3 regions of the Janthinobacterium sp. C22 genome follow, and region 2 is predicted to be linked to each of the others. Evidence: predicted binding sites of a transcription regulator. Region 2 holds the regulator's gene; each other region holds the start of a gene.
What was found. The regulator FNR, encoded in region 2, switches genes on or off when oxygen is low (the NO sensors DNR and NnrR bind a similar motif). The targets are predictions, from matches to a motif close to TTGATNNNNATCAA.

Region 1 (10,634 bases), 1.4 Mb from region 2:
GTGGCCTGGCGCAACGCCACGCCGCCCGATGCGCCGAACCGCTTCATGATCAATATCCTGCCCGAGCAGAAAGACCCGATCGCCGCGCGCCTGGCGCAGGCCGGCGTGGCCAATGCGCCCTTGTATCCGATGATACGGGGCCGGCTGGTGGCCGTGAACGGCAACGCCATCACGGAAAGCACGTACGAGGATGACCGCGCCAAGGGCCTGGCCGACCGCGAATTCAATCTGTCGACGATGGCCGCCATGCAGGAAGAAAACAAGCTCGTGGCCGGCAAGTGGTTCAGCGACAAGCCCGGCGCGCCGGCGGAGGCGTCGGTGGAAGAGGGCATCGCCAAGACCTTGAAGCTGAAACTGGGCGACAAGCTGCGTTTCGACATCGCCGGTCAGCCCGTGGAAGCCGCGATCACGAGTTTGCGCAAGCTGGAATGGGGCTCGATGCGCGTCAATTTCTTTGTCATCATCAATCCGGCCGCCATGGCGGACACGCCGCAGACGTGGATCACGGCGTTTCACCTGCCGCCCGCGCAGGCGGACCTGGGCAACGCCCTGCTGCGCGAGTATCCGAACCTGACGGTGGTCGACGTGGGCGGCGTGCTGAAACAGATACAGGGCGTGCTGGACCAGGTGGTGACGGCCGTCGAATTCCTGTTTGCCTTTACCCTGGCCTCGGGCTTGCTGGTGCTGTATGCGGCCTTGATGGGTTCGCAGGACGAGCGCACGCGCGAAGCGGGCCTGCTGCGCGCCCTGGGCGCCACGCGGCGCCAGCTGGCCCAGGCGCAGCTGATCGAGTTTTCCCTCGTCGGCGCGCTGGCCGGCCTGCTGGCCGCCTCGGGCGCGGCCGCCATGGGCTGGGCCCTGGCCACGTACCAGTTCAAGTTCGCCTGGAGCTTCGCACCGGGCGTGTGGGCCTTCGGCCTGCTGGCCGGCGCCCTGTGCGCCATCGCCGGAGGCTGGCTGGGTTTGCGCAATGTCCTGAAACATCCGCCGCTACAGACCTTACGGGAAGGCTAAACACTGACGCTGTCGCCCGCGCCCGCGCGTAGAAATTGCGCGTAGGACATGACCGGCTGCCCCAGCTGGTGCGCCGGCACGTCGAACAGGGCCCAGAAATACGTCACGCGGCCCAGGCAGATGGTGGGGGCGGCGCAATAGCGGAACCAGTTTTCGCCGATGTGCGCCGCATACATGCCGTCGCTGTCGGCGTCGGAAAAGTACGGGATCACGCGCATTTCCAGCAGGGCCAGCAGCAGCGACCCCGGTGCGTCGCTGTCGCGCGCCATTTCGTACTGCGTGTGCAGGCTGCGCTCCGTCTCGATGATCATCAGCTTGGCATGGCCGTCGCGCGTGAAGAACAGGATGCCGCTGGGATTGGGAAAGATATAGAACTCGACGAAGCCGTGACGCTTGCACAGCTCGTGCACCACGGCGGCCAGCGCCTCGTCTTGCAGGAAACTGTAGTCGTGCAGCATCAGCAGGTCGCGCACGGTCTCCGTTTGCTGCAGGAAGAATTCGCCTTGCAGGCTGACGATTTCCTGTTCCAGGATGTCGAGCGCATCGTCGTCGCTCTTCTTGATGTAGCGGTCGATCAAGCCCCGGTTGAAGGCCGTCACGGCCACCTTTTCGTCGGCCGCGCCCGTAAATAAAATCTTCTTGCACGGCAAGTCGCGCACGGCCTGGCAAAATTCCAGGCCATTCATCTGCGGCATCGAGTAATCGACCACCAGCACGGAGGGCACGGCAAAGCGCTGCGCCTGGCCGCTGATGCGCCAGATGCGTTCGATGTCGAGCGCCACGTTGCACTGGTCGGGCGGCAGGTTTTGCGTGTCGAAGTTGACGTGCAGCGGCGTTTCGCCCGGCTGCGTGCTGTGGCGCAGCCAGTGCAGCGCGCTGCTGGTGTCGTGGAACGTCTTGCGCGCCAGGCCGGGATCGAGCTGGAACGCCAGGCTTTTCAGGAAGGAATCGCTGTCGTCGATCAATACGGTCAGGGTCGGATGGGTGTAGACGGGCAGTTGCATGCGTCACCTCGCGCGGTGGATGGATGGAAAACGGCTGTGCCTGGTGCTGGCGTGTGTCTGCGGAAACTCCAGCACGAAGATGGCATACGCGCCTTCGCGCGCGACGCAACTGATGCGCGCATGCCAGGCTTGCATGATTTGCCGGCACAGGGCCAGGCCGATGCCGCTGCCGTTGTGCGAGGGATAGGAATAGAAACGGTCGAAGATCAGCGGCAACCGGCTGGCCGCGATGCCGCAGCCCGTATCGATGAACAGCAGGCGCGGCACGGGCCGCGCGCCATCGATGACGATGCGCACGCGGCCCTTGCCGGCGCGCTGGATGCCTTTCAAGGCATTGCGCAGCAAGTTCAGCAGGATGACCACGCACAGTTCGGACTGGCCGGAAAAGCTGAAGTCGGCGCGCACGTCGACCTTGACGATGTCGCGCTGCGCCGTGCTGGTAAACGGGTAGCGGCGCAGGACGGCCGTCACGCTGTCGTGCATGGCGACCGTCTCGTTCGCTTCGAGCTTGCGGTTGACGGCGCTGGCGCTGAGCAGGAACAGATCGATCATGTGGTGCATATGGCGCACTTCGAAGCGGATGCGCGCCAGCGCGTCCAGGCTGTCCGCATCGGGCGGCTGGCCTTGCGGGTTTTTCTGCGTCCCTTGCTGCGCCCCTTGCTGCTCCCCATGCTGCCCCCTTTGCTGCAGCCCCCGTTGCAGCCCGCGCACGTTCGCCTCGACGCTGACGAGGGGCGTGCGCAATTCGTGCGCCACGCTGCCCAGCCCGGCAGCCAGTCCGGCCAGCTTTTCCTGCGCACCCACATGGCGCCCCACCTTGACGACGGACAGCACGGCAATCGTGAACCAGTGCACGGGCAATTGCTGCAAGACGTCGCGGCTGAGCAAAAAGGCGGGATCGCCGGCCACGGCAAACGCCAGGCAGGCCAGCACGGTGCCGCTCAGATAGGCGAGGACGGCGATGCGCGTATCGAAGTGAAACAGCACGATCAGCGCCACCAGCAGCGAATGTACCCACAGCGCCGAAGCGTGGTTCATCAGGAACATATACGTGAAGAAAAACGGCAGTTCGAAGGTCAGCCCCAGGAACAGGTAGACGCTGAACCAGGTGTTGCTGACGCGGTCAGGCCATAGCGCGGGCAGGAACAGCAGCGCCGCCACGGTGCGCAGCAGCAGCGATTCGTATTCTTGCGGAAAGAAATAATGCCATAGCGCGTAGTACAGGGGCATGCCCAGCGCACCGATGAGCGCCAGGGCGCGCACCTGGGCGCGCCGCACGGGCGTGTGTTCGATGGCGTCGTGGAAATGCAGGAAAGGCTGGAGCAGCTTGCCTTGCCACCGTATTCCGGAAGGGGACTGCGCATGCATCATGGTCAGGGGGCGTGTTCGTTGAGGCGTGTCAATACAACATCATCGGCGGGTTCCCGCCCTATCAGCAGAATATCGGCATAACTGTTGAGCTGTATCAATCTCTTGCCGGATGGCTCGCGCATGTTGGACGCGGTAGTTCCCACCGCAACCAATCAGGAGTCCCTATGTCACACGCCATTTCCCCCTGTCGTCCCGCGCCATCCACGCCGAGCAGCTGATGCCTGCCTTCGTGCGCGCGCGCATGGATGAGCACTACGTCGAGCGCGTCGAGAAGCTGCTTGGCGGCGAACACCTGCACGAATGGCAAGCTGTGCCGGCAGGTGCCGTGATGCTCGCTGGCAATGACTATCTGAACATCGCCGGCGAGGCGGCCCTGCTGGCGGCCCAGGCGCGCGTCTTGCAGGACGGCGGCGCCATGCTGATGTCGTCCGTGTTCCTGCAGGAGGGCAGCCGCCAGCACCGGCTCGAACGCAAGCTGGCGGATTTTCTCGGCAGCGAAGCGTGCGTGCTGGCGCAGTCGGGCTGGGCCGCCAATGTGGGCTTGCTGCAAAGCCTGGCCGGGCCCGGCATCCCCGTGTACCTGGACATGCAGGCGCACGCTTCGCTGTGGGAGGGCGTGCAATCGGCGCAAGCCGTGCCCGTCGCCTTCCTGCACAACGATGGCGCCCACCTGCAGCGCCAGCTCGACAAGCACGGCCCCGGCATCATCGTCGTCGATGCGCTGTACAGCACCAACGGCAGCGTGGCGCCCTTGCTGGACATGGTGGAAATCGCCGAGCGCAGCGGCAGCATGCTGATCGTCGACGAGTCGCACTCGCTGGGCACGCACGGGCCGCAGGGCGCGGGCCTGGTGGTGGAGCTGGGCCTGGCCGGGCGCGTGCATTTCCGCACGGCGTCGCTGGCCAAGGCGTTCGCGGGCCGGGCGGGGCTGATTACCTGTTCGGCCCGCTTCAAGGGTTACTTTTTGTCCGCCTCGCGGCCCGCCATCTTCAGTTCCTGCCTGCTGGAACACGAGCTGGCCTGGTTCGATGCGGCGCTCGATTTCATCCGCGCCGCCGACGCCCGCCGCGCCGCCCTGCGCCGCCACAGCGTGCAGCTGCGCCAGGGCTTGATGGATCTCGGCTACAACGTCAGCGACGGCACCGAGCAGATCATTGCGCTGGAAGCGGGCAGCGAACCCGATACCTTGCTCCTGCGCAAGGCGCTGGAGCGGCACGGCATCTACGGCGCCGTCTTCTGTGCGCCGGCCACGCCGAAGAACCGTTCGCTGGTGCGCCTGACCCTGAACGCGGGCCTGCGCGAGGACGAATGCGCAAGGGTGCTGGCCGCCTGCGCCGCCATCCGCGACGAGACGGGCATGGCGCGCTGGCCATCGACGCGGCGCCTGCGCAAGCTGGCGCTGGTGTAGCGCGCGTCAGCCGTTGGCGGGCTGCTTGCCGGCGATCGTTCCCAGCAGCATGGACAGGGGCGCCAGCTGGTCCGCGCTGGCGGTGCCCAGCAATTCCTGGCCCAGCGCCTGCGCCGTCGTATTCGCGTGCGCCAGCAATGCCAGTCCCGCCTCGGTGATGGCGGCATAGCCGACGCGCGCATCGCGTTGGTCGGCCTGGCGCGCCACCAGGCCGATCTTTTCCAGCGGCATCAGCGAGCGCGTGATGCCGGACGCCGTCAGCGCCAGGCGCTCGGCCAGGTCGATGCGGCGCAGGCGCCCGCCGGGCGCCCGCTGCAAGTGGTACAGCAATTGGTAATCGCTGAAACTCAGGCCATGCAGATTGCCCAGGATGCTGTCGAAGCGGCGCACGATGAGCGCCTGGGCGCGCGCCAGGCGCAGGCAAAAGTCCAGCGCGCTGGCGCCGTCCGGCGGCGGGGAAGGGTGATCGGTCATGGTTTTCCTTGTGTTGGCTGCGCAGTGCTTGAGTGCGCAAGTGTAAAGCATGGCCGCTCAATACAGGGATTGCCCTTGTTCCAGCAGTTGCGCCCGGTGCAGGGCCAGCAGGGCGGCCAGCTCGGCGTCCGCATCGAAGGCGGGATCGTCGGATTGATCGACGGTGTCAATGATGTCGAAGCGGAAAGCCGCCGCACCGTCGCGCCGCCAGTCCGCCTGCAGGCGGGCGTTGCGGTGCGTGCCCAGCGTGAGTTCGAAGCGGTGGCGGTTCAGCGTGCCGGGCGCGTTGCGGCTGCGTTCGAGCAGGGTGCATCCGCTGGGCAGGTGGCGCAGCGCGAGGATGCCCAGCGCGGGCGCTTGTTGCCGGTAAGCTGCTTTCAAGGCTGCTTGCTGTGTTTTATCCATGTTGTGACTTCCTTAAGCTTGGGTGACGTAATCGGTGGTTGCGATGTGGGCAATATCCGTGAACAGGGCGGCGGCGATGGCGGCCGCCAGCAGCAGGGCGCCGCCGCCGCAGAACAGCTCGCCTACGCTCAGGTGGCGCAGCAGCGCGCCCGTGGCTGCCGCCGACAGGGGCGCCAGTCCCAGGAAGATGCCCATGAACAGCGCCATCGCCCGGCCCAGCATGGCGGGCGCCACGCGCCGCTGTATCCACGTAAAGATGGCCACCTGCACATAGCCGGACAGCAGACCCGTGACGGCCAGCAAGGCCGCGCCCTGCCAGGCCGTGCTGATCTGTCCCAGCGCCATCAGCAGGCAGCCCACGACGGCGTCGACGAGCAGCAAGGTGGCGCCGAAATGGCGGCGCAGCCAGGCGCCGCCCAGGCTGGAGGACAGCATGCCGGCCAAGGTGCCGGCGCCGTGCGCGCCCATCAGCAAGCCCAGCGCCGCGGCGCCGTGCAGGCGCTCGCTGGCCAGCACGGGCAAGGCCACTTGCAGCGGCCCCATGACGAAGAAGGCTACAACTGCCCAGTAGGCATAACAGCTGCGCAGAGGCAAGTCGCGCCACACCATGGCCAGGCCCGCCGCCATATCGCGCCACATGCCTTGCGGCGCGGCAGCCGCAGCCAGGGGCCGCAGCCTGACTTGGCGCAAGGTCCAGGCGGAAAACACAAACGTCAGCGCATCGATGGCAAACGCGGCGGCCAGTGCCGCCATGGAGGTGTGCTGCCCGCCATCGTGGGCGCCCAGCACGAGCGCTGCCAGCAGGGGACCGGCCAGCAGGGACAGTTGGCGCACACCCATCTGCAAGCCATTGGCTTTCTGCAACGATGCTGCCGGCACGGCTTGCGGCAGGATGGCCGTGCCGGCCGGGATGCCGAAGGCGGATGCGATGCCCAGTGCCAGCGCGGCCGCATACGCGAGCGCCAGGCTGGCCTGGTCCAGCCACAGCAGTCCCGCCAGTACCAGCAGGATGGCGGCGTTCGCATATTTGCTGATCAGCAGTACGCGCCGGGGCGAGTAGCGGTCGGCGATGGTGCCGCCCAGCAAGATGAGCACGGCGCGCGGGGCGCCCATCAGGGCCACGGCGAGGCCGAGGCTGAGGCTATCGCCCGTCAGGATCAGTACGAGCCAGGGCAGGGCCAGCAGGCTGAACTGGTCGCCCAGCATGGAAACGAGGCCGCCGCCCAGCAGCCAGCGGAAGTTGGTATTGCGCAGCAAATCAGTGTCTGTGGCGGTTGGCATGTTCGTCTTGTCCATGTTTAAAAATTGCATAGTAGTTGATAAAAGCTTGAGTGGTCAAGTATATTGCTGTTTATTGCGGCAGGGAGCGCTGGTGCTGCATGGCGCGCCGATGCTTGCGCTATCATGGCGGCCATGACTGATACCACTGCCCCCACCCTGTACGAGACCATCGGCGGCGCCCCCGTGCTGCGCGAAATGGTCGACCGTTTTTATGACCTGATGGAACTCGAAGCCGAGTTCGCCGGCATCCGCGTCATGCATCCGCCCTCGACGGACGGTTCGCGCGACAAGCTGTATTTCTTCCTGACGGGCTGGATGGGCGGGCCGGATTTGTACATCGAGAAATTCGGCCACCCGCGCCTGCGCGCCCGTCATTTGCCGTATGCCATCGGCACCAGCGAGCGCGACCAGTGGCTGCGCGCCATGGCCTGGGCCATGGAAGACACGGGCATCGAAGAATCCTTGCGCGTGCGCCTGATGGAATCGTTCTATCAGACGGCCGACTGGATGCGCAACAAACCTGACTGACACCCATGAGTCCTATCGAGTTCTACAGCCTGCTGGGCGCCGCCATCGCCGCCATCGCCTTGTTGCTCTTGCTGCTGCTGCGCCCCGTGGCGCGGCCGGCGATGGCGCCACCACCCTGGCGCTGGTGCAGCAGCACCAGCAGCAAAGCCTGGAACGCATCGACCGGGTCGAGCGCGAAGTGCGGCTGCAATTGCAGGCATCGGCGCAAGCGACGCGGCAAGACCTGGCGGCCGGCCTGGCGCAATTCCAGGCGGCGACCCTGCAGCAGCTCGACAGCCTGCGCACGCAGATGCAGGCGCAGGGCAAGGTCGGGCGCGAGGAGCAGGCGCAAAGCCTGGCGCGCTTTGCCGAAAGTACCAACCAGACCCTGGCCCAGCTGACGGAATCGAATGCGCAGCGCATGCTGGAAGTGCGCGCCACCCTGGAAAACAAGATCCGCGACTTGCAGGCCGACAATGGCGCGCGCCTGGAAGAAATGCGCAAGACGGTCGACGAGAAACTGCACGCCACCCTGGAAACGCGGCTTTCCGCCTCGTTCCAGCAAGTGTCGGAGCGGCTGGAAAAGGTCCACCAGGGACTCGGCGAAATGCAGCAGCTGGCGCTCGGTGTGGGCGACCTGAAGCGGGTGCTCACCAACGTCAAGACGCGGGGAACGTGGGGCGAGGTGCAGCTGGAAATGCTGCTGGAGCAGGTACTCACTGTCGACCAGTATGCGAAGAACGTGGAAACGGTGCCTGGGACCGGCGCGCGCGTGGAGTTCGCCTTGAAGTTGCCGGGCATGGTCGAGGGCGGCGCGCCCGTGTGGATGCCCATCGACGCGAAATTCCCCAAGGAACAATACGAACGCCTGGTCGAGGCAGCCGAGCGGGCCGATGCGGAAGGCGTGGCCCTGGCCGGCCGCGAGCTGGAGCGGGCCGTGCGGGGCGAGGCGAAAACCATCGCCGAGAAATACCTGGCGCCGCCGCAGACCACCGACTTTGCCATCCTCTTCCTGCCCACGGAAGGCCTGTATGCGGAAGTGCTGCGCCGCCCGGGACTGGCCGACGAATTGCAGCGCGTACACCGGGTCAGCATCGCCGGGCCATCCACCCTGACGGCCTTGCTCAACAGTCTGCAGATGGGTTTCCGCACCCTGGCACTGGAAAAGCGCTCGTCCGAAGTGTGGCAGGTGCTGGGCGCCGTGAAGACGGAATTCGGCAAGTTCGGCGACGTGCTGTCGCAAACCCGGCTGACCCTGGAAAAGGCGGCGAAGAATATCGAAAGCGCGGAAGTGCGCAGCCGGCAGATGGCGCGCAAATTGAAATCCGTGGAAGCCTTGCCGGGCGAGGCGGCTGCCTTGCTGCTGGGTAAGGCGGACGGCGAATAGCGCCGTCCTGTTCGCCGCAGCGGCCGGCTAGGCCTGTTGTTCCTCGTCCATCTGGCGCCTGACGATGGCAGCGGTGATGCTGCCGGGCGCATCGAGCTCGCGCTGCGCCAGCGTGCGCATGGCGTCATTCGCCAGGCCGGCCAGCAAGGCGGCGCACAGCGCGCCGGCCTCGGCGGCCTGTCCCTGGCCGCGCAGTACGGCAGCGGCGATCCGCACGTCTGTCACCAGATTCATCAACTCCGCCGCCAGGCGCGGTGCCGTGCCCGGCGCAGGAAGCAGGGGCTGGCTGGCGGCCAGGGCATTGACGGTATCGAGGTGTGCCAGCGGGGCGGGGCTGCGGTAGCGCTCCGCCAGCGCAAAATTGCCCACTTCGACGACGGCTGGCAGCGCTTGCCAGGCGTACTGGCGCGCCAGTTCCGGGGCGCTGGCGTCCAGCTTGGCGAACAGGTCGGCGGTGGAATGGAGATCGCCCAGCGTCTCGTTCATTTCGGCGATGAGAGAAAAACGCGATGTGCGGCCGAACGCGTTGCTTGCCGGCGGCACGCTACTGTCGTGGCGTCCGAAATCGTGCTCGCCTGACAGCAGCAGCCGTATTTGCGCGTCACGCTCCACCTGCAGGGCGGTGTACGCCGGCGCGTGGGCCTCGGCCAAAAACTTCCACTCCAGCATGGGGATGAAATGGCTCGACCTTGCCGGATTCACGACTCGTCCGGCGTCGGCGAACAGCTGTTGCAGCAGCTGCAGCGCCTCCGCATGCCGGCCTTCCCTGCGTAGCGCAGTCATGCGTGTCAAACGGCTATCGATGTCGGGCATGGCGGTCCTTGTCTGGAATACATCATAGTAACAAGTCCGCATCCGGCTGGCTACGTCTCAGGCGGCATGCTTGCCGGCCCGGTGTTTTCTGGCGCCGAAGGCCGTCAGCGCCAGGCCCGCCAGCAGCATGGCCCAGGTTTGCGGTTCCGGCACGGCCGGCAGGACTGTCGGGCCGGTGGGAGGCAGGGTCGGCAGGATCACGGTGGGCGGTACGATGATGCTGCTGCCCTGGTCTGGCGGCCTGCCGCCACCACCTCCGCCGCCGCCCGTGCCGGCCGGCGGGCCGATGTCGCTGACGGTACGCACATAATCGAAGGGCAGGAAAGGAATGCTGGCCACCTCGGGCGGCATGGCGCCGCCCGTGAACGAGCCGCCGCGCAAGGCGTCGGGATTGTCGATCACGGGCACGCCCGCCGCTTCCGGAGAGGCGGGTGCGGCACCGCCGGGAGCGGCAGCACCGGCCGCCGGCGGCGCCGACGCGGGCGCCTGCGTGATGCGGCTGACGTTGCGGCAGATCGTCGGCACGAGGATGCACTGGCCCTGCACGCAATACACGAGTCCCCGTTCCTGCATCTGTTCGCTCCAGCCCGCGCGCGTGACGTTGCGGCAAACGCGGCCCGGGCCGAAATGCATCTCGCTGATGCGCGCGTTGTAATTGCCCTTGCCGCGGATGGCGTCGCGGCTGATCACCACGATCTCGTCGTACTGGCGCGCGCGCATGCGCTCCTTCAATTGTTCGCGCACCTGCGGCGCGATATCCGTATAGCGGTCCACTGCCGCGACCACATCGCCCATGAACGGATCGACGCCGGGACGGTTCCAGCTGCAGTTGTCGAGCACGTCGGCGCGGGCCACGCCTTTCGCGCTGGCGGGCAGGGGCGCCAGGGACAACATGCCGAATATGACTGCCGCACCCAGCATGCAGGTGCCCGCTATCCATGGGCCGTGTTTCATTGGTAGTTTCCTCGTG
Region 2 (10,634 bases):
GGTGCGCGGGGAAGCGCCCTTGCCGGCAGTGAAATCGGCGACCTTGCACGTGGCGGGAAAGCCCAGCCACGCCAGCGGCGCGCGCTCCGTCTTGTAGCCGGGACCGGCCAGCACCAGCAGGACCATGTTTTCATTGATCTGCTCATCCCTGGGCGGATAACTGGGCGCATCCCAGTTCATCACCCACACCGTCTTGTCGGGATTGGCCTGCAGGTAAGACAACCCCGCTGCCAGGGACGTAAAACCCGCGTTGGCGCCGCCCAGGGTGACGCGCACGTCGGGCGGCGTGGCCGTGGTCCAGGAATCGGGGAAATGGGGGTTGCCGATGCTGAAGGTATCGACAATCTCCTCGCGCAAATATTCCGCCGCTTCCACGGGATCAAGCCGCCCGGCCGGTAGGGCATATTCAACATGGATGCCGGCCAATTCACGGCGCGTGGATTTATCAGTCAACGAATGGGCGTTATAAAAATATTCTTCGCTCGAGAAATAAATATCATGAAACAGCGTGATCAATTCCTCCACATACTTTTCATGATATCCATTGAATGTTTCCCGCCCCTTGTTGCCAGAAGCAATCATGCCGATCGATTGCACCTTGCCAAAACGCACAGGATTCTCTTTCACTTTGCTATCGTCCTTGTTCGGCTTGGCCAGGCCCAGCGTCCACAGCAATTGCCATTCGGTCGGATAATCGCGCCGCTGCAGGGGATTGAGCCACTGCACACCCACCACCTGCGCCATGTACGGTTGCTCTGGCGCAATGGGCGCGACGGCGGCAATCGGTATGGCTACCGGCGCCTTGCTGGCGCTGGCCGACGTTAAAAAGTACGGCAAGCGCCAGTAATGCAGGCATCAACAATAGTCGTTTCATCAGCAATCCTCCTTCAAGAGGAACATCGGTTGGCCCGGTCTGCAATACAGACCAGAGTGCAATACCAGACGCAAGACTGAATACGCACATGCTCCAACCCAGCCTGCGCGGAAAGGTAGCAATCAAGTTACGCATCAGGATGTCTCCGGGCGCTTGTACATACGCTCATCCACAATTTCAGAAGGCATGCGCCCTGTGCTGCCATCACTTTGAACCCACTCCAATAACGGCTTTTTCTTAAACAAACCAAGCTTGAAATATTCAAGAAAAATTCTGTTTGGATTACCCCTTTTTCCAGCTCCTTCAACAATCGCCAATCCGCAATCACTCTCAATTCCCGCATCGCCTCCTCACCGATATGAGCCCCCCAATCGCCACGTCATACGCCAGCGCCATTTCCGCATGCCGGGGATTGCTCAGGATGGTGGAGTGGTCGGTCGCATGCGTGTCGCAGGTGGCCGCCAGTTGCCCCTGGATTTCCTGCTTGCGCCATTGCAAATATTCCGGCGTGGCCGTGGACAGGTCGTCTTCCATCATCGCCTTGCCGTCAAGGCCGTCGAGCTTCCCGCGGCGGGCCTTCATGCGCAGGCGGGCATGGTCTTCGTAGCGCAGTGCCGCCTCGGTATTGCGGTCGCCCTGCGGCGTGCCGCCCACGCTTGTATCGGCATACGGCTCGCCTTTCTGACGTGCCTTGCCCGCATGGCGATGCGTGCCGGGCGGATCGAGATTCTGGTCGAACTGCGGACTAGGTACGCCAAAGCGCACGGCCTGCGGTGTAAACACTTCCGGCAAGGCGGGCGCCGTCACGGGGATGCGCCAGTCGTCCGGCGGCACGGCATTGATGGGCGTCTTCAGCATCTTCATGAGGGCCGACATGGCGGAGGCCGTGCGCACGGTCCCCGCCTTTCCGGCCGCGCTGGTACTGGCGCGCATGCCCTTGTCCGGGTCGTATCTGGAAATCGGCGAACGGGGATGCCAGAAATCGGCGCTGCCCCGCGCGGGCTGGCGATAGTGATTGCTCCAATAGTCATAATCGCCGTGCTGGCCAACGGGAAAGCCTTGCGCAAACACGCGCTGAGTAAACACGCCGGCGCCGCGCGTGGCCTTGATCTCTTCGGCGCTCAGACCCAACCAGCCCATGCCCTGGATGGGCGTGGCGGAAATCACCTGGTCGTGCGGATTGCAATACAGGGTGACGCGACCGCGCGTCGTGGGCTGCGGGCCGCAGGCATAGGCGGCCCTGTCCTTGTCCAGGGTGAAATCATGGCGCACGTTGGCGGCCATGTCCGCCAGCGCGGCAGACATGGGCGGCTCCGTGGCCTGGCCGCGCACGATGTCGAAAAACGCCGCCAGGGTCTTGCGGCGCGCCTCGCCGCTCTGCCGGCCCACATTGCCATCGACATCCCTGACCTGCCCCTGCAGCCAGCCTTCCGTATCGTTTCTGCGCAACAGGCTGTAGGGCGGGTTGCACAAGACATAGGTATCGGCCACGCAGCGCCCGCTTTTGCCTGCCGCATCCTGCACCTTGGCCATCTTATTGCCCAGAAATGCGGCCGCCATGCCCACCATATTGCCCTGGCTGTGGCAGACAAGGGTAATCGGCACGTCGGCCTGCTGCCGGCGGATGGCCGCCACCAGGTGCGCCAGGCGCAGCGCGGCCAGCACGAAATAGGGGCGCGGCGGGCAGGCATACACGATGCGGTCGTTGACGGGATTCAGATGCTCGATGTGGATGAACAGGAAGAGGGCGTCCGACAGACCCTCGCCCCACAGGTCAGGCAGGGAGGAGCAGCCATTGGCGAACGGGCCGCCGCCCCAGTAAGCGTGTTCGTTCAGGTAGACCGAATCGCCATATTGCTGCAATTCCCTGTCGCTGGCCTTGTAGCCCCAGCGGAACTGGATCACGGGCGAGAAATGCGCTGGCGGCCCGATGAAGGTGGCAGCCGTGTAGTCGGGATCGACATAGCCGTCATCGCTCAGTTCGCTCCGATAGCCCACCGGCGTCAGCTGCCCCGCCTGCGCCGTGGCATGCGCCATGTGCTCGTCGCAGCGCTTCATGCGCGTGTTCAGGCCTTGGCACAAGCCGGCTTCGGCCGCGCCGTACCACTCGCCGTCGGAATTGACGCCATGCACGAAGATGACGATGCCCGGCGAAGGCATCTGCTGCAGGCAATCGAGCAGGCAGTGACTGAACAGGGTCGTGCCCTCGGCCTTGCCGACGACCAGGTCCACCTGGGCATCAAACGGGTCGCGGCGTTCGGGGTCTTCCATGGCGGGCCTTGGGCGTGTCTGGACAAGCCACTGTAAGTCATTGCTTCCATGCACGTTTTACGCCATGTCAAGCCAGCTGTTGCAGGGATCTTGCATGGCTTTTTTGACCGGAATATCACTTTATTTCGATGCCAGTTCGCTACGCTTATTTCATCCGGGGAATTTTGATCCACATCAAAGTTTTTTCGCGGTCAAACACTTACTCTCTGGCCACCATCATAAATAGTAATTCCAGGGAGAGTCTTTGTGGATCAATCGCTGAACTATAACTACAAGATCGTGAAGCAATTCGCGGTCGCTACTGTGGTATGGGGCATCATCGGCATGCTGGTTGGCGTTATCATCGCCGCTCAGCTGGCCTGGCCTGCCCTGAACCTCGACATACCATGGCTGACATACGGGCGTCTGCGTCCGCTGCACACGAATGCGGTGATTTTCGCCTTCGGCATCTGCGGCCTGTTCGCCACCTCGTACTACGTCGTGCAACGCACCTGCCAGGTGCGCCTGTTTTCCGACAAGCTGGCCGCCTTCACCTTCTGGGGCTGGCAAGCCGTGATCCTGTGCGCGGTCGTCAGCCTGCCCATGGGCCTGACCCGCGGCAAGGAATACGCCGAGCTGGAATGGCCTATCGCCATCCTCATCGCCGTCGTCTGGATCGCCTACGCCATCGTCTTCTTCGGCACCCTGATCAAGCGCAAGGTCAAGCACATCTACGTGGCCAACTGGTTCTTCGGCGCCTACATCCTGGCCGTGACGATCTTGCACGTGGTCAATGGCGCCGTCATGCCTGCCTCGTTCACCAAATCGTATTCCGCCTACGCGGGCGTGCAGGACGCCATGATCCAGTGGTGGTACGGCCATAACGCGGTGGGCTTCATCCTGACCGCCGGCTACCTGGGCATGGTCTACTACTTCATCCCGAAACAGGCCGAGCGCCCCGTGTACTCGTACCGTTTGTCGATCGTCCACTTCTGGGCGCTGATCTTCACCTACATGTGGGCGGGCCCGCATCACCTGCACTACACGGCCTTGCCTGACTGGACGCAATCGATCGGCATGGTCTTCTCGCTGGTCCTGCTGGCACCAAGCTGGGGCGGCATGATCAACGGCATCATGACCCTGTCGGGCGCCTGGCACAAGCTGCGCACCGACCCGATCCTGAAATTCATGATCGTCTCGCTGTCGTTCTACGGCATCGCCACCTTCGAAGGTCCGATGATGTCGATCAAGACCATCAACTCGCTGTCGCACTACACCGACTGGACCGTTGCCCACGTGCATGCGGGCGCCCTGGGCTGGGTGGGCTTCATCACCATGGGTTCGATCTACTACCTGCTGCCGCGCCTGGCGGGCCGCACGCAGATGCACAGCACGCGCCTGGTCGACGTGCACTTCTGGGTAGCCACCATCGGCATCGTGCTGTACATCGCGGCAATGTGGATCGCCGGCGTGATGCAAGGCCTGATGTGGCGCGCGGTCAATCCGGACGGCACCCTGACCTACACCTTTGTCGAGAGCGTGAAAGCGACGTATCCGTACTACGTGGTGCGCGTGGCCGGTGGCCTGCTGTACCTGTCGGGTATGTGCATCATGGGCTACAACACCTGGATGACCTTGCGCGGCAGCAAACTCCCCGTCGCCCGCATTCCGGAACTGAACGCGGCGCACGCCTGATAGGAGCAAAAGCAAATGAAATTTTCACATGCATGGATTGAGAGAAACCCCTGGCTGCTGATCGCCCTGGTCACGGTGGTGATCAGCATCGGCGGCGCCGTCGAGATCGTTCCCCTGTTCTTCCAGAAGAGCACGACGGAGCCCGTCGCCGGCCTGAAGCCGTATTCGCCGCTGCGCCTGGCGGGCCGCGACATCTACGTGCGCGAAGGCTGCTACAACTGCCATTCGCAGATGGTGCGTCCGCTGCGCGCGGAAACGGAACGCTATGGCCACTATTCGGTCGCCGGCGAGTTCGTCTACGACCGTCCGTTCCAGTGGGGTTCCAAGCGCACGGGTCCCGACCTGGCCCGCGTGGGCGCCCGCTACAGCGACGAATGGCACCGCACGCACTTGAACAACCCGCGCGACGTGGTGCCCGAGTCGAACATGCCGGCCTACCCCTGGCTGGCGAAGACTAAGCTGGTGCCTGACGACATCATGCCGAAGATGCGCGCCCTGCAACGCCTGGGCCAGCCGTACAGCGATGCGGAAATCGCCGCCGGCCCCGCGCAGCTGCAGGACAAGACGGAAGAAGACGCCCTGGTCGCCTATCTGCAAGGCCTCGGTACATTAATCAAAACAAGGAATTAGCATGGCAATCGAAAACCTGTTTGACAGCGCCAGCAGCGTCATGACGGTGGTTTCCTTTACGACGTTCGTGGGCATCCTGTGGTGGACGTTCAGCCGCAGCAACAGCGACTTCGACGCGGCGGCGCGCCTGCCGTTCGCCGACGACGCGCTCGACTATCCGGCCGAGGCCGAAATGAACCTGGCGAAGGAGCGCAACCATGGCTGACTTTACCAATGGCTTCTGGAATATCTATGTCATCGTGCTGTCCCTGCTGGGCATCATCGGCTGCGGCGTGCTGCTGTACTCCCAGTCGAAAGTGAAAGTGGCCGCCGGCGCCCCCGCCGACGGCACCACGGGCCACGTGTGGGACGAGGACTTGAAGGAACTCAATACGCCGATGCCGCGCTGGTGGATGTGGCTGTTCTACATCACCATCGTCTTCGCGCTGGCCTACCTGTTCCTGTATCCGGGCCTGGGCAACTACGCCGGCAGCCTGGGCTGGAAATCGACGGGCCAGTACGAGGAAGAGCTGAAGAAGGCGGAAGCCGACTACGGTCCCCTGTTCAACAAGTACCTGAGCCAGGACTTGAAGACGGTGGCGGCCGATCCGCAGGCGCAAGCCATCGGCCAGCGTTTGTTCCTGACCTACTGCGCGCAATGCCACGGTTCGGATGCGCGCGGCAACAAGGGCTTCCCCAACCTGACGGACAAGGACTGGCTGTATGGCGGCGAACCCGACATCATCAAGACCACCATCATGCACGGCCGCAATGGGCAGATGCCGCCGATGGGCGCCGCGCTGGGCTCCGAAAAGGATGTCGAGAACGTGGCCCATTACGTGCTGAGCCTGTCCGGTTCCACCTCGGACCCCGTCAAGTCCGTGTTGGGCAAGGCCAAGTTTGGCGCCTGCATGGCCTGTCACGGCGCCGATGCGAAGGGCAACCAGATGCTCGGTGCGCCTAACCTGACGGACAAGGTGTGGCTGTACGGCGGCAGCGCCGATACCATCATGGAAACCGTGCGCAAGGGACGCAGCAACACCATGCCGGCCTTCAGCGATTTCCTCGGCGAATCCAAGGTACACGTGCTGTCGGCGTATGTCTGGAGCCTGTCGAATCCCCAGACGCCCGTGAAATGATGTAATGGAACCTCAAGTCATCAAGATGTATGCGGCCCGCGAGCAAATCTACCCTCGCGAGGCCAAAGGACGCTACGCTACCTGGCGATGGGTATGCGTATGGCTTACCCAGCTCGCGTTCTACGGCTTGCCGTGGTTGACCTGGAATGGCAGGCAAGCCCTGCTGTTCGATTTGACCACGCGCAAGTTCTACATTTTCGGCGTCGTGCTGTGGCCCCAGGATTTCATCTATCTGGCGGCCCTGCTGATCATCTGTGCGTATTTGTTGTTCCTCGTCACGGCCATTGCCGGGCGGGTATGGTGCGGCTTTTCTTGCCCGCAAACGGTATACACGGAAATCTTCCTGTGGGTCGAACGCCGCATCGAGGGCACGCGCAGCGCGCGCATGGCCCTCGACAGGCAGGGTCCCTCCGTGCGCAAGGCATTCAAGAAGACGGCCAAGCACCTGGTCTGGGGCGCCATCGCCCTGTGGACGGGCTTTACCTTTGTCGGCTACTTCACGCCGATCAAGGAACTGGCGCGCGAGGTGACCACCCTCAATTTCGGTCCCTGGGAATGGTTCTGGGTCTTGTTCTACAGCCTGGCAACCTACGGCAACGCAGGCTGGCTGCGCGAGCAGGTGTGCAAATACATGTGCCCCTACGCGCGCTTCCAGAGCGCCATGTTCGACCAGGACACGCTGATCATCACCTACGATGCCAAGCGCGGCGAACCACGCGGCGCCATGAGCAAGAAGGCTGGCAACAACGACAAGCTGGGCGACTGCATCGACTGCACCCTGTGCGTGCAGGTGTGTCCGACCGGCATCGATATCCGCAACGGCCTGCAGTATGAATGCATCGGCTGCGCCGCCTGCGTCGATGCCTGCAATACCGTGATGGACAAGGTCGAACGGCCGCGTGGCCTGATACGCTACAGCACCGACCATGCGATGGAAAACAACTTCAATTCGAAGCAGATCCGCCAGCGCGCCATGCGCCCGCGCGTGCTGATCTACACTTCCATCCTGGCCCTGATCATCATCGCCGTGTGTACTTCGCTGGCCCTGCGCACGCCGCTGAAAATGGACGTGATCCGCGACCGCGGTTCGATGGGACGCGAAGTGGAAGACGGCATGATCGAAAACGTCTACCGCCTGCAGATCATGAACACCTCCGAGCAAAGCCAGCATTTCAAAATCAGCGCATCCGGCTTGCCGGGCCTGACCTTGCTGACACGCGAGGAAGTGACGTTGCAGCCGACGGAAACGCTGGGCTGGCCGATCCGCCTGCGCGTGCCGCACGGCGTCGGCGAGAAGGGTTCGAACAAGATTGCAATCGAATTGCACTCGCTGGACGACCCGTCGCTGCACGTGCGCGAAAGCGCGGTCTTCATCGTGCCGCGCTAATGCAGGAAGGCCGGTCCCCGCATGGGGGCCGGCCATTTACACAGGAGAAATAGCATGTCCGACAGTCTGAAACTGCAAGCCCCCGTTGCCCCGTGGTACAAGCACCGCTGGCCATGGCTGCTGATGATCGGTCCCGGCCTGTCCGTGGTCGTCGGCAGCTTCATGGGTTATATCGCGTTTACACAACCCGATGCGCTGGTGGTGGGCGACTATTACAAGCAGGGCAAGGCCATCAACCAGGATTTGAAGCGCGACACGATCGCCAGCGACCTGGCCATGGATACGACCCTGGCGTATGACGTCGCCGCAGCGCGCCTGAGCGGTTCCGTGCACAGCTTCGGCAAGGCGTACCAGAGGCCTTTGCTGCTGCACCTGGCGCATGCGACCCTGCCGGAAAAGGATATCAAGCTGCTGGTGCAGCCCGATGCGGCCGGCAATTTTTCCGTGGCGCTGCCGATGCTCGAACGCAGCCGCTGGCAGGTGCTGGTGGAAAATGACAAGCGCGAGTGGCGCCTGTCCGGTATCTGGACCTGGCCGCTGCAACGCAGCATCGCGCTGCACGCGGATGAAGAGCTATAACGTACAGCGCCGGGAAAAAACCGTAGCGAGCGGCAGTGATTTGTGGCTGAGAAGCGCAGCTGTGCTAGAGCACAGCGAGCATCGCAGGCCGCAAAGCGCGACGCGCAGTAGGTTTTGACGGTGCTGTTATTTGCAGACGTCCGTGCCGGCCGTAATGGCCTTCAATTTCGCCGGCTGCAGGATCTCGATCTCTCGGTTGGAGACGCGCAGCCAGCCTTCCTTCTTGAATTTCGACAATAAACGGCTGACGCTTTCGATGGTCAGGCCCAGGTAGTTGCCGATTTCCTCGCGCGACATGCGCAACTGGAATTTACTGCTCGAATAGCCGCGCGCTTCATAGCGCGACGCCAGGTTGACGATGAAGGCGGCAAAGCGCTGCGTCGCCTGCATATTGCCCAGCAACAGCATCACGCTTTGCTCGCGCGTGATTTCCTGGCTCATCATGCGGTGGAAATGGCGCAGCAGGGTCGGCATGTTGCCCAGCAATTGTTCCAGGCTGGAAAACGGGATTTCACACACTTCGCTGTCTTCCAGGGCCACCGCATTACAGTGGTGGCGGTCGGCGCTGATGGCGTCCATGCCCAGCAGTTCGCCAGCCATCTGGAAACCCGTCACCTGCTCTTCGCCGCCCGGATTGATCTGGTAGGTCTTGAAGTGGCCCAGGCGGATCGCGTACAGGTTCTGGAACGAGTCGCCGATGCGGAACAGCGAGGCGCCGCGCACGATCTTGCGGCGGCGGCCGATGATCTGGTCCAGCCTGTCCATGTCGCCCACATCGAGGCCCATCGGCAGGCACAATTGATGCATGCTGCAGGTCGAGCATCGCGCACGCAACGCTTCCACGGTCACTGTGGGCAAGGTTGGAGTGAGTAGCGCTTCAGTCATGTCGGTACCTTTTAGAAAATGCAACAACAAGTTTACTGCATACAGGGTTGCCGTGTGCCAATTTCACCGCAATTTCACCGAATAAACGACGTCCCGCCTTTAATTATATGGCAACATCGTCAAAAGCCCATGCGGAGAGGGCAATTTGCGTGGCGGCGCTTGCCAAGCTGGGGTATTGATAGGAAAATTCCTGACAGCATTATTTGCCGCCTGTGCCGCCCGGTACTGAAAAGGAAATCATGAAGCCTCTCGGCATCAAAGCAAAAGTCGCGCTGGCCACCAGCCTGACCTCGATCGCCATGATCGCGCTGGTCACCATGATCCAGGTGCAGCACATGCGCGACGATTTCACCCGGGTACTGCTGAGCCAGCAGTCGTCCCTGATCAGCCGCACCGCCGCCGAGCTCGACGACAAGCTGGGGATGCTGCTGCAGATCGTCACCCTGACGGCCCGGCAGCAGCCGCCGGAACTGATCGCCCAGCCCGCCCAGTTGCGCGAATACTATTCGCGCCGCTCGATGCTGGTGCTGTTCGACGACGTGCTGGTGCTCGACGCGCACGGCGCCGTCGTGGCCGACATGCCGGAAGTGGCGGGGCGCGCCGGCATCAACGTCGCCGAGCGCGAGTATTTCCAGACCGTGCTGCGCACGCGCCAGCCCATGATCACCGAGCCGATGCTGGGCAAATCGAGCGGCATGCCCATCGTGCAGATGGTGGCGCCCGTGCTGGCCGCCGACGGCCAGGTGGCCGGCGTGGTGATCGGCGTGCTGCGCCTGTACAAGGACAACCTGCTGGGGCGTTTGCGCTCGGAAAAGATCGGCAAGAGCGGCTATTACTTCATCCTCACGCGCGGCGCCGTGCCGCGCTACGTGCTGCACCCCGATACCAGCCGTTTGCTGCAGCCGCGCCTGCCGAACGCCAACCTGACGACCACTCAGCTGCTGAAGGACGATGGCGAAGGCAGCATGGTCAGCACCAACAGCCGCGGCATCACGGCCGTCAACAGCTTCAAGCGCCTGAAATCGGTGAACTGGCTGCTGGCCGCCTCGCTGCCCCTCGACGACGCCTTCGAACCGTTCGACGGCGTGCTGTACCGGCTGGTGCTGTGGAGCATCCTCGCCTCGCTGCTGGCCGCAGCCGTGCTGGGCTGGGTCACCGTACGCCTGCTGTCGCCCCTGGTGCGCCTGCGCGACACCCTGCAGGCGCTGCGCACCAG
Region 3 (10,634 bases), 2.6 Mb from region 2:
CGACGGCTTTCACGTCGGCATAGCCGGCATTGCCGCGCCAGGCCGTGTACATGAAGCCGTTGACGCCCGTCACGCCATTGCTTTCCGCCTGCGCCAGCGCCTCCATCCAGGAATGCACATTGCCGGTTTCGAGGGCGCGGTCGTCATAATAGCCGGCGATCATTTGCCGATGCCCGAGGCCATGGAAGAATTCCAGCGATGCCTTGCGCTTGGCGGTTCCTTCATCGCTCCAGTTGACGATGATCGTCGTCGCTTTCAAGCCTAGCCATGAGTTGCTGAGGTCGCCGTTGACGGCCCAGTATTTCGGAATGGCGTTCATCTTCGGATCGAACATGTCATTCCACACATACAGTTCCAGATTCGGATACGCTTGCAGCAGGGTTTCCTGGTGTTTCTCGATCATGTTCGCCAGGTATTTGCCGGCTGTGATGTTGCCGCAGGCAGGATCCCAGTTGAGCACCCGATTTTCATCATAGTAGAGGAAGAATTTTGTCGGGGCGTCGAGCAGACCGTGGATATTGTCGTAATATTGTTTCTGGATATCGAAGAATTTCTGATAGCAGGCGCTGGCCGGCGTACCCCACATGGCCGTCATGTTCTGCGCCGACTGATAGGCCGATACGCGCAGGAGGGCACCTTCGCCGATGCTGCTTTGCGCGGGAAGGCTTAGCGCTTCCGTGTCGACGACATAATCGAGCGATTCCACATATGTGATGCTGCCGTCTTCCGACTTGACCGTGACGGGCAAGGTCGCGGGATTGCGCCGTATCGTATGGGCCAGGCCGATCTGTTTGATTTCCAGATCATCGAGCCAGACGGTCCCGGCCTGCAGCAGATTCGCCTTCCAGCTGCCTATGTACAAATATGTCAGGGGATTGTTCCCCGTATTGAAGTCCAGATTATATTGTTTCCAATCCTGCGTGCTGGCCAGCGTGTTGCCGCTGCCATTCCAGGCGCCATTCTGCGTACCCCATCCCAGCCCGGCGCTGGCATTCGAGTACATGGGGGCCTTTGCCGTGGGGTCGGTAATTTGTATCCTGAAGGCGGCATCGGGATGATAGTCTTCAGTCTTGACCCAGAACGATGCGCGGTAGGCGGTATTCGGGCGCAAATTGTTTAACTTGCGGTGCAGACGGGCCATATTGCTGTCCCCAGCCTTGCTGAATTTAATCGAGCGCTGGCCCGTGTGCGCGACCGTATTGTCGACAACGCTGTTGCCTACCGTTTTTTCAAACAATTCCCATGCCGGGCTGTTGTTTTCAAAACCGGGATCGTCGATGACCGACATGCCGACAGGCACCGCGCGCCTGCCTTGCACGATGAACGGCGTATCGATGGTCGGCAAGGCCTCGATCAAGTCGGGCGCGGCGCTAACGGGGACTTCCGGACCGCCGCCGACCGGTATCAATTCGATGCCGTTATCCTTGGCCGCTTGTAGCACCAGGGCGAAATTGGGGAAGTAATTCGGATATCTGGCCGCCGTGGCGGGATTGAGCATGGCTACATAGGACCCGCTGCCACCCGCATTGAGCGCGATGCCGTTATAGCCTTCTGCCTTGGCCAGATGTATCAGTTCGATGACTTTGTTGAAACTGGCATCAGCTGTGGAAGCTGCCGCCGTAATATTGCCGCCGTAATAAATCCAGCGTTTTTCAAAGCAGTTCGTGCAAGGTGGCGTCGCCCCGTTTGCGGAAACCAGGGGCAGTACGCTGGCGCATAACGTCGCCAGCGCCGTCCAGATAATCGTCTCTTTCATCTTCATCAGATATCCCTGTTTTAAATTTTTGATAATATCAAAAAATTATCAACGTGGGCACGTCTGCAGGATGATTGCCGGCTATTTCTATTCCATATCAATGCATGCGCTATCGCGCAAGCCATTGCCATTCAAGACACGGCGGGCACGGCGGACAGGGCCGCATCCGCCGTGCCGGCGATGCTGCTACGATTCTTTAAAACGCCGTGCGCACGGCCAGGCTGATGTTGCGCGGTTCGCCCCAGAAGACGCCGTCGAAGAAGCCCACGTTGCGGTAGTACTTTTTATCGAGCAAGTTATTCACGTTCAGCTGTACGCTGGCGTGGCGGTTGATGGCATAGCTGGCCATGGCGTTGACCAGTGTATAGCCCGCTTGCGGGATGTTGGTGATGGTTCCCGATGGCGGACGGCCGTACCACGATTCGCTGTAGGTGGCGCTTTGCGCCGTCATGCTGGCGCCCGCCCTCAGGCCAGCCAGGCGGCCGTCGAAGCGGTAGCTGGTGGCCAGGCGCAGCAAATGGCGCGGCTGCGTGGTGGCGGCGCGGCGGCCATCGGCCTCGGCCGCGTGCAGATAGGTATAGCCGCCGCTCGCTTCCCAGGCGGGAGACAACTGGCCGGAGACATCGAATTCCACGCCCTTGGCCGTCACGCCCTTGCCATTGGCCACCATGGCCTGGCCGCCGTCGGGCAGCAGGAAGCCGGGCGGCACGCTGCGGTCGAGTTCCGCCAGGTTCTTTTTCTTCGTGTGGAACAGGGCGGCCGACGCATTCAGCTTGCCCTCATAAAATTCGCCCTTGATACCCAGTTCCGCATTGTCGCCCGTTTCCGGCGGCAGGAACTTGTTGTTGCGGTCCTTGCTCGTTTGCGGGTTGAACAGCTGCGTGAAGCTGGCATACGCGGAATATTGCTTGTTGATATCGAACACGGCGCCCACGTAGGGCGTGACTTCATTGCGCGTTTCGGCAAAGTCGCTATTGTCCGTGTGCACGCCCCGCGTATCGTAGTTGCGCGTATCCGTGCGGTAAGTGCTGCTGCGCGCGCCGATGATCAGGTGCAGCGGGTCGGCCAGGCTCAAGCGCGTGGCCACGTAGCCGCCCGCCAGGCGCGTCACGGTTTCCGTGTGCGAGCCGTCCGGATGAAACACGGGGCGGGGAATGTTGCCCGTCCAGCTGCGGTAATCGGGGACGAAGTTCGGGTAATTGATTTCCGCCTCGCCGCCCAGCGAGCGGGCGCGCTGGTTGCCGCCGTTCCAGCCGGCGATGGCCGTATGCTTGCGCCCCAGCAAGGTGAAGGGGCCGCTGGCGTAGACGTCGAAATTGTCGCCCGTATTCTTGCCGGCGCCATACGCCCCCGTCCACAGACGCATGCCTTCGCCCGTGGCCGGGTCGGGATGACCCGCGCCCGCATAGGCGACGGTGGTGCGGTTCGTGCTTTCCGTGCGCGCATAACCGAGATGCAGATTCCAGTTGCCGGGCAGGTGCTGGTCCAGCGAGGTGAAGATGGTGTGCTGCTTGTTGGCCCAGGTGCTCCATGGCGTCGTGAGGCTGGTGTTGCGCGGCAAGTTCGCCAGGCTGCCATCCGCATTCCAGTAGGGCACGGCGCCCCAGGTGGCGCCCGTGGGCTTGTTGTCCTGGAAGTCGACGCCCGCCGTCAGCAGGGTGCCGGGGCGCACGTCCGCCTCGACGATGAGCATGCCGACCGTCTTGCGTTCGTGATACATGTCCAGGTAGGAATCGCGTTTTTGCCAGGCCAGGGCCGTGCGCGCGCGCACGCTGCCATCGGCGTTCAGCGGCGTGGAGAGGTCGGCCTCGATCCTCTGGTCATCCCAGCGTCCCATGATGAGACCGGCGCTGGCCTGGAATTCCTTCCCCGGCCGCTTGCGTATCATGTTGATGGTGGCCGACGGGTCGCCCGTGCCACCCATCAGGCCGGTGGCGCCGCGCACGACCTCGATGCGGTCGTACAAAATCGTGTCTTGCAGCGGCGCATTGCCGCCGCGCGCCATGCCGTCGATCTGGATATTGTTGATGCCGAAGCCGCGCGCATAAAACGTCGTGCGCTCCGTGTCGTTCTGGCCCACCTGGATGCCCGTCGTCTGCGCCAGCGCCTGGTCCAGCCGCACGGCGCCCAGGTCGTCGAGCAGCTGGCGCGTGATGACGCTGACCGACTGCGGCGTCTCGCGCAGCGACAGGTCCATGCGCGTGGCGCTGCGGGCTTCGCCAGCCGTGTACGACTGCGTGCCTTCCGTGGTGGCCATTGACTGGCCCAGCACGGTGACGGCGGGCATGGTCACGTCAGCCGGGGCGGCGTCGGCGGCCAGTGCGGGCAGGGCCACGCCAGCGGCAAGGGTGAGCAGACTGATGTGTAGTAGATGGGGCAGGGGGCGCAAGGCGGGCAGGCGCGAAGAAGAGAGGACGGTGGTCGATTGCATTATTTTCCTGGTGTATTTTTAGTCGTGAGGGTTCCTATCTCGTCTGGCGAGTGGCGCAGTGGCTGGGGGGATGGCGTGACGCTGGCCCGGGATCTGGCTCGGATAGCAGTTCCGCCCGCGCATGGCGGCGGAAAGGTCGTGCATGATTCCTGTCATGATTTGTGAATAAGAATCATTATCAATATAATGGGTATTTGCCAAATAATCAAGCGCGCGCACCAAAATAGTGCAGGTGGCGGAGCGCAGGCAGCCCAAGGGCGGCGCATCGTCCGGCCTTCTGCGATAATGCAGGCGCTGACAAAATATTTTCCTTAATGAAAGAAATGCATGCGTACATGGATCGCCTGTGCCGGATGGTTGTGTGTCGTGTCGCTGGGCCAGGCCCAGGAGCACGCGCCGCCGGCCGTGCCCGCGCCGCTGCAGAGCGCCAGCGCGCCGCCCGCCGCCGCAGTCGTTCCGCCCCCTTGCGCCGGCCACGCCCGCTGCGCCAGCGCCGGCGGTGAGCGCAGAGGAAGCCCTGCCATCGCAGACGGTGACGATCACGGCCAGCAGCGACGCCAAGGCGCCGCGTGTGCGTTTCACGGCTTACCGCGACAGTTATCTGACGGCCCGGAAAGTGTGGCAAGTGTCGAGCGGCAGCGTGGTCATGGCCCTGCGCCTGATTCCTGCCAAGCTGAGCGCCACCATCGACGACGTGCGCGTGGCCTTGCAAGGCAATGGCGCCCCCGTGCCGGTCAAGGTGTCGGCCGGCGGCGTGTTTGTCGTGCCGCTCAACGATGATATCGCCGCGCAGGATGGCACGTTTTTGGTGAACAAGGGCAGGGGCGAACTGACGGCCAATATCGTGCTGCAGCCGTCCGTGGCGCGCGATGCCTGGAACGTCACGCGCGTGGGGCAAGTCCTGCACGACGCCCGCCGCGCCGTGCGGGCCATTACGCCGTGGTACAAGCGGCCGTTCGCCAGCGACGTGCAAGCGCTGGCCTTTTGCGCGGCCGAGCGGGGCAGCGCCTTGCAGTTGATGGATGGCGAACAGCTGATCGCCACCCTGCCCATGAACGAGGCGGCCGTCAACGACATCAACCAGCCCGTGTTTTGCAAGATTTTCGACGGCGAAGACAAATATCCGGGACACTACCGCGTGGTCTTGCCCGAGCAGGCGACGGTGCTGTTGCTGTAATTAACTGCTAGTTAGGCTGGCGCTGCACCAGTTCCAGCGCCGCCGCCAGGGCCAGGTCCATGGTGGCCTGGTGGAAGATCAGCCATTGCGGCAACAGCGACAGCGCATGGCGGCCCTGTTCCAGGTCGCCTTCATCGACGGCGGCCCAGGCATGGTGCAAGCCGCTGAGGACGCGCGCATGCTGTTCGCGGTGATTCGCCAGCGAGGGAAAGCCGATTTGTTCCATCAAATCCTCTTCCTCGCGGAAATCGCGTTCGACTGCCGCGATCAGGTCGCGAAACGCCACGCTGAAATGCTGGTCGCTCAATTGCCCCAGCCGCGCCAGCTCCTGAAACAGCGCCTCATGCGCCTCGTCGATGGCGGGAACGCCCAGCGCCATCTCCTCTTTCCAATACGATTTACCCATGCGGATGCTCCCCGTTAAGTCCGCCGCGGTGCGAAACGGACTGTTCCAGTGTGGGCGCAGCGAAGGGCGAAATCCATGATCTGGATCAAAGTATGGTGAAGAGGGGATCAGGAAAGCCGCCGGCGAAGAGAACAAATTCCCACCCGCAACAAAGCGGTTTTTAAAGCTGAACACCACTAGCGAGCGCCGCTGAAAAACGCCGCCGGCAAGGCGTCTTTGACGCAGACAGTACGCTAGTACGGCAAGTCAAAGCAACGCAGCCAGCGGCGCGCTTGTTCAACTGCCCTCAGCCGCGCGTATTACTGCTTGGGCCAGTGGGCCCACATGCCCTGCGCATCCACATTCGGCACCTGCATCTGCTGCCCGGCCGACGTCTGCATCGCGTCGCGCAGCACGAGGGGCACGAGCATCAGGGCCGACAAGGCAAGGCAGAGCAGCACTTTGAGCGTCAACATGGTCGTCTCCCGGTGTCCCGGCGGCGGCGCGGGGATGCGGCGCCTGCCGGTCACGTCCTATGTACTACCATGCTTGCAGTTTAGTTCATCTGATTGAAACTTCAACTAGTTGCTGTGATGCACTGCACCAGTTGCCGATCGTGACGGCTCTTATTTTGCCTTGCGGCTGCGCCGTGGCTTGCCCGCGGGAGGCAGGAAGGAGTCGAACCACACTTGCGTCAATTGCCGCGTATTTTTCGCCGCCTCGCGCTTGACGGCGGCCGTCGCATGGCCGCGCGCCGTGTTGGCGATGCGGTTGGCGGCGCTCAGGTACATGCTCATCCAGGGGTTTTTCATGGCTAGCCTCGCAGACAGTGGGTGGGGCGGCGCGCATGTTGCCATGCCGCGATGCCCCCACTGTAGTCCGATGGCTGGCCATGACCGTGCGCCTGCCCACATAGCCGGGCGGTGCCGGCGGCGGGCTGATGCAGATCAATACACGTCGCGGCGGTAGCGTCCGGCCGCCAGCAGGGCGTCGAGGCCGTCCTGGCCCAGCACTTCTTGCAGTACAGCATCGATTCCCGTCGCCATGCCTTGCAGGCTGCCGCACACGTAGACGATGGCGCCTTGCGCCAGCCAGCCGCGCAGCTCGCCGGCGTTGGCGCGCAGGCGGTCCTGCACGTATTCGCGTTTGCCGCCATCGTTGCCGTCGCGCGAAAAGACCAGGTCCAGGCGCGCCAGGTGGCCAGCGTCCAGCCAGCCTTGCAACTCTTCGCCGCAGACGCTGTCAACAGCTTGCTGGCGCTCGCCGAACAGCAGCCAGTTGCGGGCCAGCCCCGCCCGCTGGCGCGCGCGCAGGTGCGCCCGCAGGCCGGCCAGGCCGGAACCGTTGCCGATATAAATGCAGGGCATGTCGACCAGGGCGGGGGCGAAGGCAGGATTGGCTTGCAGGCGCAGGCGGATGGGACTACCCAGCGGCGCGAAGCGCGTGAGCCAGCCGGAACAGACGCCGTAGCCCCCGTTTTCGCCGCCCGCGTGGCGTTCCTGGCGCACCAGCAATTGCAGTTCGCCATCGGACGGCAGCGACGCGAGCGAATAGCTGCGCGGCGCATGCGGGGCTTTGTGCTCACCTTGCGCGTCGCCTTCGCTGCCATCCGCGTTGCACCCGATGATTTCCGCCAGCGCGCCCGCTTCCCAGCTGGCATCGATCGGACCCGTCAAGGTGATTTCATGCAGTTCGCCGCCCAGGCTGCCCGGGTTCAGCAGCACGCGGCGCGCCAGGCGCCACTCTGCATACGATGCCTCTTCCTGCACGCCGATGGCATCGATGGCGCTGCCGCTGCAGCGGGCCAGCGCTTGCGACCAGGCGGCCAGGGCGGCGGGATCGTGCTTGTCCACTTCAATCAGCGGGAACATAGGCTTGGCGCCCAGCGCGCGCAATTGCTGTTCCAGCGCATGGCCAAAGCCGCAGAAGGCGCTGTAGTGGCGGTCGCCCAGGGCCAGCATGCCGAAATCCAGGCCGGCCAGCGGCGTGCCCGCCGTTTGCTGCAGCAGGCGCGCGAAGCGGCGCGTGCCGTCCGGCGCCTCGCCTTCGCCAAAGGTGCTGGCGACGATCAGTGCCCGTTCATACTGGCGCAATTGCGCGGGATCAAGCTGCTCCAGCGACTGCACGTCGACGGCCACGCCCGCCTGCTGGAGGGCGCGCGCGCTTGCCAAAGCCAGGCGCTCGGCCTGTCCCGACTGGCTGGCGTAGGCTACCAGGGTGGGCAAGTCCGTGTCCGTCTTGCCCGGCGCGCCGGCGCCCAGCAGCGCGCGCTGCGCCTGCACGGCCCGCTTGGCTTTGCGGCGGCCCAGGTACAGCATCCAGCCCGTAACGGCGAACAGGGGCAGGCCCAGGCTGGCCAGGGTGACGATGATGCGGCCGGGCAAGCCAAAATACGTGCCCATGTGCAGCGGATAAATGATGTTGACGAGGCGTGCCCCCAGCGCCTGCTGGCTGTACGGTTCGTTTTCCGTGCGCGTGCCGTCGGCCGGCGCAATGCTCATGCGGCTGCGCGCCCGTTCGTGCGGCGCATCGCTGGCCAGCCACGTGAATTGCACGGCTTCGCCGGGGCGCACGGGCAGGCGCACGGTGGCCAGGGTCCAGCCGGGGGCGTGCCGCTGGAAGCTGGTCCAGGCCAGGCCGATGTCGACGGGCGGTGCATCTTTCTTAGCTGAACCCTTTTTCGTGGGCGCCTGCGCCGTGCGCGGGGCTTGCCGGCCCAGGCGTCGATATTGTCGCGCACTACGTCATAGCTCCAGTAAATGCCCGTCAGGGTCAGCGCCACATAGACCACCAGGCACCAGGTGCCGGCCACGGCGTGCAGATTCCACAAAAAGGAGCGGCCTTTTAATGCCGGGTCGAAGGTCAGCCACGTGCGCCAGTCCAGCGGGCGGCGGGGCCAGCGCAGGTACAGGCCGGAGAGTGCCAGGCCCAGCAGGCACAGGGCCAGCGCGCCCGCCACTTGCCGGCCCGGATCGCGCGGCAGCAGCAGCCAGCGGTGCAGCGATTCCGTCCACTCGAAAAATGCCGCGCCCGCCAGCGCCGGCTGGGTCGCGCCCGTGTACGGGTGCAGATAAATGGACTCGCCGCGCCGCTGGCCGTTTTTTGGCGCGAAGAACAGCCGCGGCGCCGCGCCCGCTTCTGCATACACGGTGACCGAGGCGACGCGCTGGCCGCGTTCGGCCGCGGCGATGCTTGCGAGCTGGGCCGGCGTCAGCGGGGCGCGCGTTTCCACGGGAACATGGCGCACGCCGGGGTTCATGACATCGAGCAGTTCATCCTTGAAGGCCAGGGTGGCGCCGCTCAGGCCGATGATTACCAGCACCGTGCCGGCCGTGATGCCGATGAACCAGTGCAATTGAAACCACAGCTGCTTCCAGTTCCAGTGCCAGCGCCGTTGTTGCGCGACGGCGGCAAGCTGGCGCCGCTGGCCGGTTTCCGGCGCCTCATCGGCGCCGGCGCGCGGCAGGGAGTGTGGCAGGGAGGAGGTCGTCATGGCGGCTTTCGATAGCGCCGCCATGCGGGGCGTCAGGCATGGCGGGGAAGAAGGAAGGCTGACATGGTAACGCAAACGAGAATCATTCGCAAATGGTGGCGCCCTATTTTCGCGGGACGGGCCCCATCCACGTTTGCCTGATCAGGCCCTATAGGCGCTACAATAGGGATACTGTTCACTAGTTCCCATTGCTGCCATGACCACTTCCACACCGAATCTCGTCGTCACCCCGTCCGCCCACCCCTTGTCCGACGCCGAGCGCGCCGCGCGCATGGTCAATCCCGCCTTCGGCCGCATCTTCACGGACCACATGGTGGTGATTCCTTACCGCGACGGCAAGTGGCAGCAGGGCGAACTGAAGGCTTACGGCCCGCTGATGCTGGACCCGTCCGCGTCGTCCCTGCACTACGGCCAGGCCATCTTCGAAGGTTATAAAGCGTTTGCCCAGCCCGATGGCAGCATCAAGACTTTCCGTCCGGAACAGAATGCCGAGCGCTTCAACCGCAGCGCCGCGCGCCTGGCCATGCCGGCCATTCCCGTCGAGCTGTTCCTGGAAGCGGGCGACGCGCTGATCGCGCAAGACCGCAACTGGGTGCCGAAGAACACGGGCGAGAGCCTGTACATGCGTCCGCTGATGATCGCCACCGACCCCTACCTGGGTGTGCGCCCATCGGAAGAATACCTGTTCGTGCTGTTCGCCTCGCCGGCCGGCGCCTACTTCCCGAAAGGCGTGAAACCCGTCACCGTGTGGATCAGCGAAGACTTCGTGCGCGCCGCGCCGGGCGGCACGGGTGAAGCCAAGTGCGCGGGCAACTACGCGGCCAGCCTGATGGCCCAGTCGCAAGCGCAAGAGAAGGGCTGCGACCAGGTCGTGTGGCTCGACGCCGTGCACCGCGAATTCATCGAAGAGATGGGCGGCATGAATCTGTTCTTCGTCTACAAGGATGGCGAGAAGATCACCGTCGTGACGCCGGAATTGACGGGCACCTTGCTGCCAGGCATTACCCGCCGCAGCCTGCTGGAAATGGCGAAAGACCTCGGCTATGCGACGGAAGAGCGTAAATTGTCCGTCCAGCAATGGCGCGACGACATCGCCTCGGGTCGCATGACCGAAGTGTTCGCCTGCGGCACGGCCGCCGTCATCACGCCCGTGGGCGTGGCCAAGGCCAACGGCTTTGAAATGACCATCAACAACAATGAAAACGGCGCCGTCACCCTGGCCCTGCGCGAAGCCCTGCTGGGTCTGCAGCATGGCACGGCACCGGATACGCATGGCTGGATGCATACCGTCTGCTAAGTTGATGGTGTAATTTCACTACCGCGCCGGCACCCAGTTGCCGGCGTTTTTATATCTTGAAGGAAATACGATGAAAATTCGCTCTATCCTGCCTG

Region 1: cqsA (alpha-hydroxyketone-type quorum-sensing autoinducer synthase) is a predicted target of FNR. The motif match lies at 3,474-3,487, and genes of this name have one in related genera.
Region 3: ACRHIG_RS22490 (bacteriohemerythrin) is a predicted target of FNR. The motif match lies at 5,846-5,859, and genes of this name have one in related genera.

What each region holds. Positions count from the first base shown of each region.
Region 1 is NZ_CP193659.1:2,074,012-2,084,645, forward strand. It holds gene ACRHIG_RS09590 (ABC transporter permease) at 1-1,014, shown strand, start outside; gene ACRHIG_RS09595 (response regulator) at 1,011-2,018, opposite strand; gene ACRHIG_RS09600 (sensor histidine kinase) at 2,022-3,389, opposite strand; gene cqsA (alpha-hydroxyketone-type quorum-sensing autoinducer synthase) at 3,589-4,797, shown strand; gene ACRHIG_RS09610 (MarR family winged helix-turn-helix transcriptional regulator) at 4,804-5,271, opposite strand; gene ACRHIG_RS09615 (GIY-YIG nuclease family protein) at 5,329-5,676, opposite strand; gene ACRHIG_RS09620 (MFS transporter) at 5,689-6,957, opposite strand; gene ACRHIG_RS09625 (group II truncated hemoglobin) at 7,090-7,485, shown strand; partial or broken gene ACRHIG_RS09630 (DNA recombination protein RmuC) at 7,491-8,851, shown strand; gene ACRHIG_RS09635 (hypothetical protein) at 8,879-9,664, opposite strand; gene ACRHIG_RS09640 (MHFG family PEP-CTERM protein) at 9,722-10,618, opposite strand.
Region 2 is NZ_CP193659.1:704,831-715,464, reverse strand. It holds gene ACRHIG_RS03225 (hypothetical protein) at 1-837, opposite strand, end outside; gene ACRHIG_RS03220 (hypothetical protein) at 1,009-1,191, opposite strand; gene ACRHIG_RS03215 (T6SS effector phospholipase Tle3 domain-containing protein) at 1,205-3,145, opposite strand; gene ccoN (cytochrome-c oxidase, cbb3-type subunit I) at 3,392-4,819, shown strand; gene ccoO (cytochrome-c oxidase, cbb3-type subunit II) at 4,835-5,449, shown strand; gene ACRHIG_RS03200 (cbb3-type cytochrome oxidase subunit 3) at 5,451-5,654, shown strand; gene ccoP (cytochrome-c oxidase, cbb3-type subunit III) at 5,647-6,567, shown strand; gene ccoG (cytochrome c oxidase accessory protein CcoG) at 6,572-7,954, shown strand; gene ACRHIG_RS03185 (FixH family protein) at 8,009-8,533, shown strand; gene fnr (fumarate/nitrate reduction transcriptional regulator Fnr) at 8,660-9,418, opposite strand; gene ACRHIG_RS03175 (cache domain-containing protein) at 9,658-10,634, shown strand, end outside.
Region 3 is NZ_CP193659.1:4,804,458-4,815,091, reverse strand. It holds gene ACRHIG_RS22505 (carbohydrate binding domain-containing protein) at 1-1,762, opposite strand, end outside; gene ACRHIG_RS22500 (TonB-dependent siderophore receptor) at 1,953-4,187, opposite strand; gene ACRHIG_RS22495 (hypothetical protein) at 4,687-5,364, shown strand; gene ACRHIG_RS22490 (bacteriohemerythrin) at 5,372-5,770, opposite strand; gene ACRHIG_RS22485 (hypothetical protein) at 6,070-6,225, opposite strand; gene ACRHIG_RS22480 (hypothetical protein) at 6,376-6,561, opposite strand; gene ACRHIG_RS22475 (sulfite reductase subunit alpha) at 6,697-8,334, opposite strand; gene ACRHIG_RS22470 (PepSY-associated TM helix domain-containing protein) at 8,247-9,242, opposite strand; gene ACRHIG_RS22465 (branched-chain amino acid aminotransferase) at 9,439-10,539, shown strand; gene ACRHIG_RS22460 (ribonuclease T2 family protein) at 10,610-10,634, shown strand, end outside.